Regions from separate parts of the Sphingomonas fuzhouensis genome, predicted to be linked through region 1. Evidence: riboswitches for the same ligand, from Rfam matches in the RefSeq annotation. Region 1 holds a riboswitch; the other holds the start of a gene.
The links. A riboswitch is a leader RNA that binds a small molecule or an ion and turns the genes downstream of it on or off. The one in region 1 is predicted to bind cobalamin.

Region 2: another riboswitch for cobalamin. It lies ahead of U1H82_RS18025 (TonB-dependent receptor); the one in region 1 lies ahead of U1H82_RS00630 (DUF1636 domain-containing protein).

What each region holds. Positions count from the first base shown of each region.
Region 1 covers NZ_JAXSQY010000001.1:128,083-134,017, reverse strand. The annotation lists gene U1H82_RS00655 (hypothetical protein) at 64-285, shown strand; gene U1H82_RS00650 (glycine zipper 2TM domain-containing protein) at 344-907, opposite strand; gene U1H82_RS00645 (glycine zipper 2TM domain-containing protein) at 1,083-1,391, opposite strand; gene U1H82_RS00640 (trimeric intracellular cation channel family protein) at 1,529-2,170, shown strand; gene fumC (class II fumarate hydratase) at 2,211-3,611, opposite strand; cobalamin riboswitch at 3,713-3,897, shown strand; gene U1H82_RS00630 (DUF1636 domain-containing protein) at 3,988-4,395, shown strand; gene cobT (nicotinate-nucleotide--dimethylbenzimidazole phosphoribosyltransferase) at 4,392-5,402, shown strand; gene U1H82_RS00620 (histidine phosphatase family protein) at 5,399-5,935, shown strand, end outside.
Region 2 covers NZ_JAXSQY010000013.1:912-6,846, reverse strand. The annotation lists gene U1H82_RS18030 (PepSY-associated transmembrane domain-containing protein) at 1-1,268, opposite strand, end outside; gene U1H82_RS18025 (TonB-dependent receptor) at 1,291-3,453, opposite strand; cobalamin riboswitch at 3,634-3,852, opposite strand; gene U1H82_RS18020 (hypothetical protein) at 3,941-4,258, shown strand; gene U1H82_RS18015 (DUF3597 domain-containing protein) at 4,686-5,108, opposite strand; gene U1H82_RS18010 (DUF4142 domain-containing protein) at 5,247-5,831, shown strand.

The DNA of each region.
Region 1 (5,935 bases):
AATGTCGATCAGGCACAGGTGTGGCGCTTGTACAGGCACCGCCCCTACGCCATCTTGGCCCCTATGCTGAACCTGTTCTCGATCGTCATCGGCCTGGTCGCGCTTCTGCTCGGAATCGTGCCCTTTCTGCCCTTTTTCGCCTGGGGTTACTGGTTCGTGATCCCCATCGCGATCGTCGGCGCGGCGGTCGGGGCATTGTCGTCGCGCGATACGGGGCGCAATCTGAACCTGATTCTCATTCTGATCTTCGGCCTTCGCCTGATGCTGGGCGGCGGCTTCATCTAAAACGACGAACGGCCCGGCGAGTCTCCCCGCCGGGCCGTCCTTCAGCCAGTCCGCCAGTTTAGCGGCAGCGGACCTGACCGCGATCGATCTGCTGGCCCAATAGCGCGCCGCCGCCCGCACCGATCACGGTGCCGAGCAAACGCGAGCCGCCGCCCGCAATCACATTGCCCAGCGCGCCGCCCGCCAGACCGCCGATCACCAACCCGGTGGTGCCGTCATTGCGGCGGCAATAGAAACGGCCGTTCATGCCGCGATAGATGCGGTCGTTCCGCCCCAGCGCGCGCGGCTGATAATAGCGGCCGTCGCGATAATAGCGCTCGGGATAATAGCCGCGCTGGCCGGGCTCGAATCGGTTATAGTCGTAATTGCGCCAGCGGACGTTGCGCATGTCCTTGCGATAATCCTTGCGCGCATCGCGGATATCCTCCCGATATTCCCGGCGCGCCTTGCGGATGTCGCGCGGCGAATCGGCACGGCGGACATCGCGGTTATAGTCGCGGCGGGCATCGCGGACGTCTTCGCGATATTCCTGACGTGCTTCCCAACCATTGCGCTGCGCCTCGGCAGGAATGGCGGCAAAGGCGGTGGCGGCGATGGTCGCCGTCAACAGAGCGATACGCATCACTATACTCCCGTTGATGATGGGAGGAAGAACCCGCCTCTACGCGCGTTGTTGCGTGAACCGAAAACTACCTTGCATTCACTATAGCGACAGCATCATCTGTTTGATTTTCCAAACAAAAGGGGCGCCACCCGAAGGTGACGCCCCTTGCCCCTGCGTGACAAAAAAAACCGGTTTAGCGGCAGCGGCGGTTGCTCGTGCCGCGCTCGATCTCGCGGCCCGCCAGCGCGCCGACGGCGGCACCGCCCAGCGTGCCCAGCGTGCGGTCGCCGCGCGTATCGATGGTGCGACCCAGCAGCGCGCCCGCGACGCCACCCACGACCAGGCCGGTCGTGCCGTCCGGCTTGCGGCAGCGGACGCGGCCACGGTCATCGCGCCATTCGCGATACTTGTAGCGGCGCTGCGCATCGGCGGCGGTGGCGGGCAGGACCAGCGAGGGGACGACCATCGCGGTGCAGCCCAGAGCAAGCATCAACTTCCGCATGACAAACTTCCTTTCGAATTTGATCTGACGCCGTAACGTCCTACTTCTACTGTCCGTTGCATGAACATGAGATAACGTCGCGTTCATGTAAACCATGCCCTTTCCGATAGGGAAAAGCGCCTTTAGGGTCGGCGCCGATGCTGCCCCAACCGACCGCCATGCTGCCCGCCGTGATGCCCTGGCTCGATCTGGCGGGGCTCGCCGTGTTCGCGGTGTCGGGCGCGCTGGCGGCGGCCAAGCATCGCCAGACGATGGTCACGCTGGTCTTCTTCGCGCTTATCACCGGAGTCGGCGGCGGCACGCTCCGCGACCTGCTGATCGATGCGCCGGTTTTCTGGGTGCATGATGCGCGGGTGCCGCTGGTCTGCCTGATCGTCGCGGTGGCAGTGTGGCTCACGCCCGAGCGCTGGTGGCGCGGGAGCGCGCTCGACTGGTTCGACGCGGTCGGGCTGGCCGCCTATGCGGTGTACGGCGCGGCCAAGGCGAGCGGCTATGGCATCACGCCGATCCCGGCGGCGATGCTGGGCGTGGTTTCGGCCTGTGTCGGTGGGATCATCCGCGACGTGATCGCGGGGGAACCATCGATCCTGATGCGCCCCGAACTCTATGTCACCGCCGCCGCGCTGGCATCGACCAGCTATGTGATCTTGACGCAACTGGGCGTGCCGCTGGCCGGGCCGATCGCGGCGCTGGCAGGCTTTCTGTTGCGTGGGGCGGCGATCCATTACCGCATCGCCCTGCCCGCCTATCCGGCCAAGGGGTGGGAGGACCGGGGCTAAAGACGGATGACAGGAGATAGACTGCCCCCTCCCCTCACGTTCACCGCCCCAGCATCAGCTCGGGCCGCACCACCCGATCGAACGTCGCCTCATCGACCAGCCCCAGTTCCAGACCCGCTTCCTTCAGCGTCTGTCCCTTATGATGGGCATGTTTGGCGATCTTGGCGGCATTGTCATAGCCGATCTCGGGCGCCAGCGCCGTCACCAGCATCAGCGAGCGGTCGAGCAACTCGGTGATCCGGTCGCGATTGACCGTCATCCCCTCGACCGTGCGGGTCGCGAAGCTCTCCATACCGACCGACAGCAGATGGATCGAGCGCAGCACATTCGCGCCGATCAGCGGCTTGAAGACATTCAGTTCCAGATGGCCCTGCAGGCCGCCGACCGTCACGGCGGCATTGTTGCCGATCACCTGCGCCGCGACCATGGTCAGCATCTCGCACTGGGTCGGGTTGACCTTGCCCGGCATGATCGAGCTGCCCGGCTCGTTGGCGGGCAGTTCCAACTCGCCCAGCCCCGAGCGCGGGCCGGAGCCGAGCAGGCGGATGTCGTTGGCGATCTTGGTCAGCGCCACCGCCAGAACGTTCAGCGTGCCGTGCAGGTCGACCAGCCCGTCATTGCTCGCCAGCGCCTCGAACTTGTTGGGCGCGGTGACGAAGTCGAGGCCGGTGGCGTCGGCGATCTCCGCCGCGATCGCCTCGGCAAAGCCATGCGGCGCGTTCAGCCCGGTGCCGACCGCCGTGCCCCCTTGCGCCAGCGGCAGGATATTGCGGTGGAGCGTCCCCTCGATCCGGTCGCGGGCATTGGCCAGTTGCTGGACATAGCCCGAAAATTCCTGACCCAGCGTCAACGGCGTCGCGTCCTGCAAATGGGTGCGGCCGATCTTGACGATCGCGTCCCATTCCTTCGCCTTGGCATCCAGTGCGGCATAGAGCCGGTCGAGCGCCGGAAAAAGCTGCTTGGTCACGGCCAGCGCGGCGGCGACGTGCAGGGCGGTCGGGAAGGTGTCGTTGGACGACTGGCCGCGGTTCACATCGTCATTGGGGTGGACCGGCGACTTACCGCCGCGCGTACCGGTCAGCATCTCGTTGGCGCGGCCCGCGATCACCTCATTGGCGTTCATGTTGGACTGGGTGCCCGATCCGGTCTGCCAGATGACGAGTGGGAACTGGTCGTCATGGCGCCCGTCGATCACCTCCTGCGCCGCCGCCTCGATCGCGTCGGCCTTTTCTGCCACCAGGCCATGGCCGCGATTGATCCGCGCCGCCGCCTTCTTCACGATGGCGAGCGCATGGATGATGCCGATCGGCATCTGCTCGCGCGCGCCAAAGGGGAAATTCTCCAGGCTGCGCTCGGTCTGCGCGCCCCAATAGGCGCTGGCGGGGACTTCGATGGGACCGATCGAGTCGGTTTCGGTGCGGGTGGTGGCGTTCTGGGTCATGCGTCAGGGACTCACCGATGGGGCCAAGGGTTCCGGTTACATAGTCGTCATGACGCCGACAGACGAGGGTGCAACACTTGCCACCCCGCCCCCATCCGCCTATCGCCGCCCTCGCGACAGGTTCCTTGAAAGAGGATGAAAAGGGAATGGGGTGCGACACCCCGGCTGCCCCTGCAACTGTAAGCGGCGAGCCGTCCGCCACGACGCCATTGGGCCAACGCTCGAGAAGGCGGCGGACCGGTGCCGACCCGCGAGCCAGGAGACCTGCCCGTCGCGGTCGTCCTTCGGCTGGTCAGGGTGTACCGGACGAAACGGGGCTTTCCCCTCGCGCGGCGACAGCGCCTATGGAGACTTGCCCGATGTACGAGCCATTTTCATGCTGAAGCCCGCCGCGAACGGCCCCGCCGTGGTCGCCTGCAACACCTGCCGCCTGTCCGACGACGCGCGCGAGAACGACCAGGGCCAGCGCGGCGGCGCGCTGCTGGTCGAGGCGCTGCGCCGGGTGCAGGCGTCCGATCCCGCTTATACGCATGTCGCGGTCGAGGAGATGCCCTGCCTATTTGCCTGCCAGTCCTTCTGCACCGTCCATCTGCGCTGCCCCGGCAAGGTCGGCTACGTCATGGGCAAGTTCACCCCCGATGAGGATGCCGCGCGCGCCATATTGGACTATGCCCGTGCTTATGCCGACAGCGACTGGGGACAGGTGCCCTACAAGCAATGGCCGCAAGGGGTGAAAGGCCATTTCCTGACCCGCACCCCCCCGGAAGGATTTGTCGTCGAATGACCGCTTTTCCGACGATCGCCGCCTTTGAGACGGCGCTGGCAACCCTGCCCCAGGCCGATGACCAGGCCCGTGCCGCCGCGACCGCGCGACAGGGCCAGTTGACCAAGCCGCCGGGCTCGCTGGGGCGGTTGGAGGATATCGCGATCTTCCTCGCCGCCTGGCAAGGGGTCGAGCGCCCCCGGATCGATCGCGGCCGCGTGGTCATCTTCGCCGGGAATCACGGCGTCGTCGCGCGCGGGGTCAGCGCCTTTCCCCAGGAAGTGACCGCGCAGATGGTCGCCAATTTCGCCCATGGCGGGGCCGCGATCAATGCGCTGGCGGCAGCCGCCGGGCTGGAACTGGCCGTCGTGCCGCTCGACCTCGACCGGCCGACCGCCGACTTTACCACCGCCCCCGCGATGAGCGAGGCGGAATGCCTGGCCGCGCTGTCCGACGGGGCGGAGGCGGTGGGCGATGCCGACCTGCTGGTCCTGGGCGAGATGGGGATCGGCAACAGCACCGCCGCCGCCGCGCTGGCCGCCGCCAGTTTCGGCGGGGAACCGGCGATCTGGGTCGGGCCCGGCACCGGCGTCGACGCGGCCGGGCTGTCGCGCAAGGACGCGGCGGTGGCCGCCGGGCTGGCGCTGCACCGCGCGCATCTGACCAGCGCGTTCGAGATATTGCGCCGTCTCGGCGGGCGTGAGATCGCGGGCATGGCCGGCGCAGTGCTGGCCGCGCGGATGAAGCGGATACCGGTGGTGCTCGACGGCTTTATCGGCACCGCCGCCACGGCCCCGCTCGCCTTCGCCAATCCCGCCATCACCGCCCATTGCCTGTCGGGCCATTGCTCGGCCGAGCCGGGCCATACCCTGCTGCTCGCGCGGCTGGGGCTGGTGCCGATCCTGTCACTCGACATGCGACTGGGCGAGGCGAGCGGCGCGGCGGTGGCGGTCCAGGTCATCCGCTCGGCGATCGCGGCCCATGCGCATATGGCGACCTTTGCCGAGGCGGGCGTGGCGAGCGCGTGACCCCCTTCCGCCTCCATTTGCTTCGGCATGGCGAGCCCGAACTGACGGGGCGGATGTTGGGGCGGACCGACAGTCCAGCCACGGTCGAAGGCATCGCCGCCTGTGTCGCACGGGCGGGAGGGCTGAGCGTGACCCGCCGCATCGCCTCCGACCTGTCGCGCGCGCGCGCCTCTGCCGAGGCGATCGGTCCGGCTGAAATCGATCCGCGCTGGCGGGAGCTGGATTTCGGCGAGTGGGACGGGCTGGCGGCAAGGGACATCGAACCGGAGGCGCTGCACCGTTTCTGGGCCGACCCCGATACCGCGCCCCCGCCGTGCGGCGAACGCTGGTCCAATCTGGTCGCCCGTGTGGGCGGCGCCATCGCCGATCTGGCGCCGGAGCCGACGCTGATCGTCACCCATGGCGGTGCGATGCGCGCCGCGCTGCATGTGCTGTGCGGCTTCGACCTTCGCGCGCTTTGGTCGTTCGCGCTGCCCTATGCCGCCTTGGTGTCGCTGGATGTGTGGGACGGCACGCCCCGCACCGCGCAGGTG
Region 2 (5,935 bases), on a different contig from region 1:
GTCAGCCACGGCCAGTCCCAGGTGTGGAGCAGCGTATAGACCCAGCGATAGGCACGCCGCGTGCCATCCTGCCGCTCGACCAGCGCACCACTCATGGGATCGACATAGAGCCAGGTCGCCGCCGCATCGTCGAACCGCAGCCGCCAGAGCGGCAGCCGCGTCGCATCGGTCCAGTAGAAGTCGGGCCGAACCAGCCATTCGCGCGCCACTTCTCGCCCGCCCTGCACCAGCATCGCCGCGCGCACCGGATCGGCGGCGCGTGCTGGCTGAAGCGTCGCCTGCTCCAGCCAGCGTGGATGCGGCGAGGCGCGGTCGATCGCGATCCGGGCGAACCCGGCGTCCCCGCTCCACGCGACGCTACGCGCATGCGGCGCGATCCGGGCCAGCCGGTCGAGATCATGCGGCGCGCCCGCCTGCCCGGCATAGGCCCGCATCGCCGCCGCCGGGGCCTCCCCTCCCGCAAAGGCGTGGCCCGGATCGACCGACAGCCAGCCGCTGACGATCCAGGTCGTCAGCATCACGCCGCCCGCCAGTCCGCTGACATGGTGCCAGAGCATCCATCCGCGATAGGGCGTCATCCGCCCGCCGCGATAGCGCCGCCGCCCGGCCCGCAGCCGCAAGATGCCGATCCACAGGCCGGTCAGCGCGACCGCGATGCATGGCCCGGCCACCCACATCACCGCCTGCCGCCAAGCCTCCCGGTCGCGGCGCAAGATGGTCGGGTAGATCCAGTGCGGCACCGAGCCCAGCCAGTTCCACACACGCTGTGTCCGCGTGGTCCGCTGCACCGGCTGGCCGGTCATGCTGGAGATATAAAGTTCGGTTCCCGCGTCATCGACCAGCGCGACTTTCCACAAGGGGCGATGCCGGTCGAACCCGCCCGCCACCGTCCATTGGTCGTCCGCGATCCGCTCGACGGTGCGAACCGGCCCGGCGAACCGGGTCGCGACGCGCCTGGCCCGTGCGGCGTCGACGGGAGCGACCGCACCGCCCTCCGCCGACAGGATGCGGGTGTCGCCTGCGCGGCTCTCGATCCGCCAGACCGGCGCTCCGTCGCGCATCTCCAGCGTGATCCGCCGCGCGTCCGGCGCTACCGGCGCGCGTCCTGCCCGCGCCCAATCGATCGGCTGCGCGCCCGCCCAGATCGCCGCCGGGCTGAGCAACGGATAGGGGACGTAGAGCATCACCAGCCCGCTTGCGAACCACATAGCGAAGAACAGGCAGGTGACGATCCCGACCCAGCGATGGGTGAGGAAGGCGAGCCGCAAGCCCGCCTTCCCCCAAGGCCGGTCAGAACCCGGCACGAAGCGTCACGTCGAGTGCACGCGGGCGGCCCAATATCCATTGCTGGTCGCCATAAGCGGTGACGGCATAGGCCTTGTCGAACAAATTATAGACGCGGACATCGACCGCCAGGCGCGGCGTCAGCGCATAGGACAAGGTGGTATCCACCGTCGCATAACCGGGAATGCGGAACGCCTCGCCATTGTCGGAGAAACGCCGCCCGACATAACGCAGCCCGGCGCGCGCCTGCACCTTGGCCGACGCATCCCAGCGCAGCCAGAGATTGGCCAGCGCCTCGGGCACATTGGGTGGGGTCCGGCCGCTATAATCGACGCCGCCCGAGCGGAAATCGTCGAACCGCGCATCGAGCAGCGTGCCGTTCGCGTCGATCCCGAAGCCCTGCGGCAGATCGAGCGTCACGGCGGCTTCCACGCCTTGCGACGACCGCTGGCCGACCTGTTCGACCGGACTACCAAGCGTGCGCTGGACGAGCAGCCCCGTCTTGACGATACGATAGGCGGCCAGCGTCGCGGTGCCGTGGCCGTTCGCGAACAGCCATTTGGCCCCCGCCTCGACCTGATGGCCGCGCGCATTACTGAACTGCACCTGCCCGGTCGATACGGTGGTCAGCGTGCCCAGCGGATCGACGCCGGTGGCATATTGCGCATAAAGCGACAGGGCCGGCACCGGCTGATAGACCAGCCCCGCCCGCCAGGTCGCGTTGCGGAACGTCTTTTCCAGCACGAAGCGATCGGGCGTAGCGACGGTCCAGCGACGGACATTGTCGACCTCGTAGCGCACACCGCCGACCACCGACCATTTCGGGCCGAGCGTCACCCGGTCCTCGGCAAACACCGCCAGCGCGGTGGTGCGGGTGCGATAGCGCGGGGCGATTCCTTGCGTATCCAGAAAGCGACCCGGATCGAAGGCGAAGGGATCGACCGCATCGACCTGCTCGACCGAACCGAAGTCGTTCTCATGGGTGAAGCGGACCAGATTGGCGTCCAAGCCGACGACCAGGGCATTGGTAACGCCCGGCGCGATTCCGGTGCGCCAGGTCGCGCTGGCCTGATCGCCCCATTGGGTCAGGTCGTGGCGGATGCCGTAATTGCTGCTCCGCCGGATCGTGCCCGGCGTGCCCGCCGATCCGTCGGCGCAGGCGCCGCTGGCCCCCACCCAGCAATAGCTTTCCAGATTGCGCCAGAAGCGGTCGCTGGTCAGGACATAGGCGATGTTGGACAGGCTGACCGAAGCGCTCGGCGTCCAGTCGACCCGGATCAAGGCGCGGTCGTCGCGGAAGCGCATCCGCGCATCGCCGACATTATAGTTGCGATCGCGCACCGCCAAGTTCAGCCGCCCGTCGATCAGCGGGGTGCCGAAATAGGTCATGGGCCGCTGGTCGCCATGATCGCCGCGCACCGTCACCGCCAGTGTCGCGGACGGGGTCCAGCGCAGCGTGCCCGACAGCGCGACGCTGTCCGACCGCCCCCGATCGACATAGCCGTCCGACCGGTGATAGCTGGCATCCACCCTATAGCCGAGCGTCGGGGTCAGCGGCCCACCCAGCCCGGCGGCGGCGCGGAAACTGTCCTGCGCGCCGTATCCGATCTCGGCCTGGCCATGGGTCTGCGCGGTGGGCGCGCGCATCACGACATTCACCGCACCGCCCAGCGCCCCCTGCCCATAGAGAACCGAGGCGGGGCCGCTCAACACGTCGATCCGCTCGACCATCCAGGGGTCGGTGGGGAAGGTGATCGTCCCGGCCGCCGGGAACAGCCGCACGCCGTCGATCAGTTGCAGCACCGATCCCTGCCCCGAAAATCCCCGCGCGGCCAAGGCGGTGCCGCCATTGCCCGGATCGGCGACGCTCGACAGGCCGGGCGCACGCGTCTCCGCCTCCACGATCGACAGGTCCCCGCGCGCGCGGATCGTGTCGCCGTCGAGCGTCATGATGCTGGCGGGCGTCTCCAACGGGGTCAGGCCCAGCCGACTGCCGGTGGCGTTGGGCGTATCGAGCGCCGGTTTCTCACGCGACCCGATCACCAGCACGGTGGGATCGCCTGCCTGCTCCTCAAGCTTTTGCGCCCCGGCCTCGGTCGCCCCTAGCAGTAGCGCCGCACCGCCCCACAGGCCCAGTCGGACCTGTCCAATTCTGTTATGATATATCATTTTATTGCCCATAGCGTCTTGTCGCGAACAAGCCGAGGCCTTCCGATCGTTGCCGAACGGCCGGATGCCATGCGTGCGGCACGCCAATTTCCGCATTCCCCATGGCCACCCATGCGCCTCCGCCACTTATGGCGTCGCTCGTCGGAACGGACCTAGCCTCGACCATCCCCTGGACCGGGCATGAGCGACCTGACGCCGGCAGGTCTCCTGGCTCACGGGTCATCGCGGGAACATGCGCCTTCCCAGGTTACCCCAGTGGCTGGATCGCCCCTATGGCCGATCCGTGCAGTTCCGCTCACCGCTTACAGTTGCAGGGACAGCCGCGGATTCGGGCCAAAGCCCTCACCGTGTTCCCTTTTAATCCCCCTTGTCGGGGGAACCGGCGCGATCATATCACCGGATCATTCCGGCCGCGCATCGCTAAGCGGAAGCCTTATGATGCGTCAAGCGGGATGAGGTGGCGGCACGCTTGCGCTATGGCGGCGGGATGGCACGCAAGAACCGCTATCTGACCGCGACGATGCCCGATGGCTATGTGAAGACGATCGGCCCGACATCGCAGCCCTTCACCCATTATTGGCGGATCGTCGCCGATCTGGGTGGCGGCAAGACGGACGTGTTCTGGGGCCACGCCAAGTCGCGCAAGGCGGCCATGGCGAACGATGCCGCCATGGCCGAAGCGGTACGGCAGCGCGGTTGGGTGGGCTATCAATTCGAGGTGGTCGAACTGGTGGAGTCGGACGAGCCCCCCGAAGGAGGGAAGAAGGCCTCCCCTGCCAGGCGAGGTCGCAAGGCGAAAGCCTGACCGGGGACGTTCCCATATTCCAGCGCCGGGCATCAGCGATGGCGATCCGGTCAGGAGGCGCGCCGCATCCTGGGGCTTTGGGGTGGGGCAAAGCCGGGATCGACGTCGAAGCGCATGGCCGAGGAGACGAGCGTGCCGCCCCGCAACGGCGACGCTGATGATGACGGCCCCGATGCCTGGGCTCAGTCCGCTGCCCCATCGGTAATCGAGGATTTGCGCCCGGCCCGCGCAGCGATCCCCGCGCCGATACCGAGGCACTGAGAAAGGCTCGGATCAACAGCCTCCTCTATGTCTCACCCGATACCGGCCATGAGTTTCAGACCTGTCGGCGCAGCCTTCCGGCCATGGTGCCGCTACTCTTGCGGAATTGAGGGGGATGACAGGGCCGGGGTCAAGCTGCCCCCGGCCCTGTCGCCATCGGCCAGGATCAGTTCCGCAGGCTGTCGGGAACGATACCCCCATTCTCGGCAAGCTTCGCCATCACGGCCTTGTGAAGCGCGATATTCTGCTCGGCCGAACCATCCTCGGCGGCATGGACGCCCAGTTCGTCGGCCAGCTGCTTGCGTGCGGCAAGGCTGGAATCGAGGTCGAGCAGCTTGAGCAGGTCGACGATCGAGCTTTGATAATGGCCCCCGCCGCCCTTCATGGACGCCATTTCGGACAGGACCGCGCCGACATCGACAGTTTGCGGTGCGGACGCGGGGGCGGCGGGCGCCGGGGCCGCCGGTGCGGCTTGGGTCGGGGCTTGGGCCGGTGCGGGCGTCGGCTGAGCCGGACTGGGGGCAGGCGTCGCCTGGGCGTTGCCGCCATGGTGGAATATCTTGTTCAGAATATTGCCGAAGATGCTCATGGGCTGGTTCCTTCGCTGTTCGGTTCGCGGCGATGCGCGCTTCAACGACGTAGCGGCCCATCCGGGTCCACCGCATGGGAACGTCATCGCCCGACAGACGCTTATCCCCCATCTCCTTCGCAATTTCAGGGGTTTGCCATGACCATCCGTACGACACTTATCGCCACCACCGCCCTTCTCGCGCTGGCGGGCTGTGGCCGGAACCAGGATAATGCGTCGACCTACACGACGAACGGTGCCGATACCGTCAACCAAGCGGATACCACCGCGCCCGCCTCAACGCAGACCGCAACGACCAGCGCCGCGCAGAGCTTTGCCAACACGGCCGCGGCCAGCGACGCCTTCGAGATCGCAACGTCCCAACTGGCGTTGACCAACGGCGCTTCGGCCTCGGTCAAATCCTTCGCCCGCAAGATGATCGAAGCGCATGAGACATCGACCGCCAAGCTGAAGACGTTGACCGCCGGAATGACGCCCGCCCTCACCCCCAACCCGGCTCTGAACGCCGAGCAGCAGCAGACGCTGGATCGGCTGAAGGGTCTGAACGGCAAGGCGTTCGACGAAGCCTATATCGCAGGCCAAACCGCCGGACACCAGCAGACGCTGGACGCGCTGAAAGCCTATGCCACGACCGGCGATGCCCCACAGCTCAACACCTTCGCGACCGACCTGATCCCAACGGTGACCGCGCATCTCAACATGGCCAAAGGGCTGAAGGCGTAACATCGACAGCGTTCGACGGGCGCAGGCGCATCCGAATGCCCCAGAAAGGCGAGCATGGTCGACATGCTCGCCTTTCTCAAGATGATGAGGGCTGAAAGGCTGTC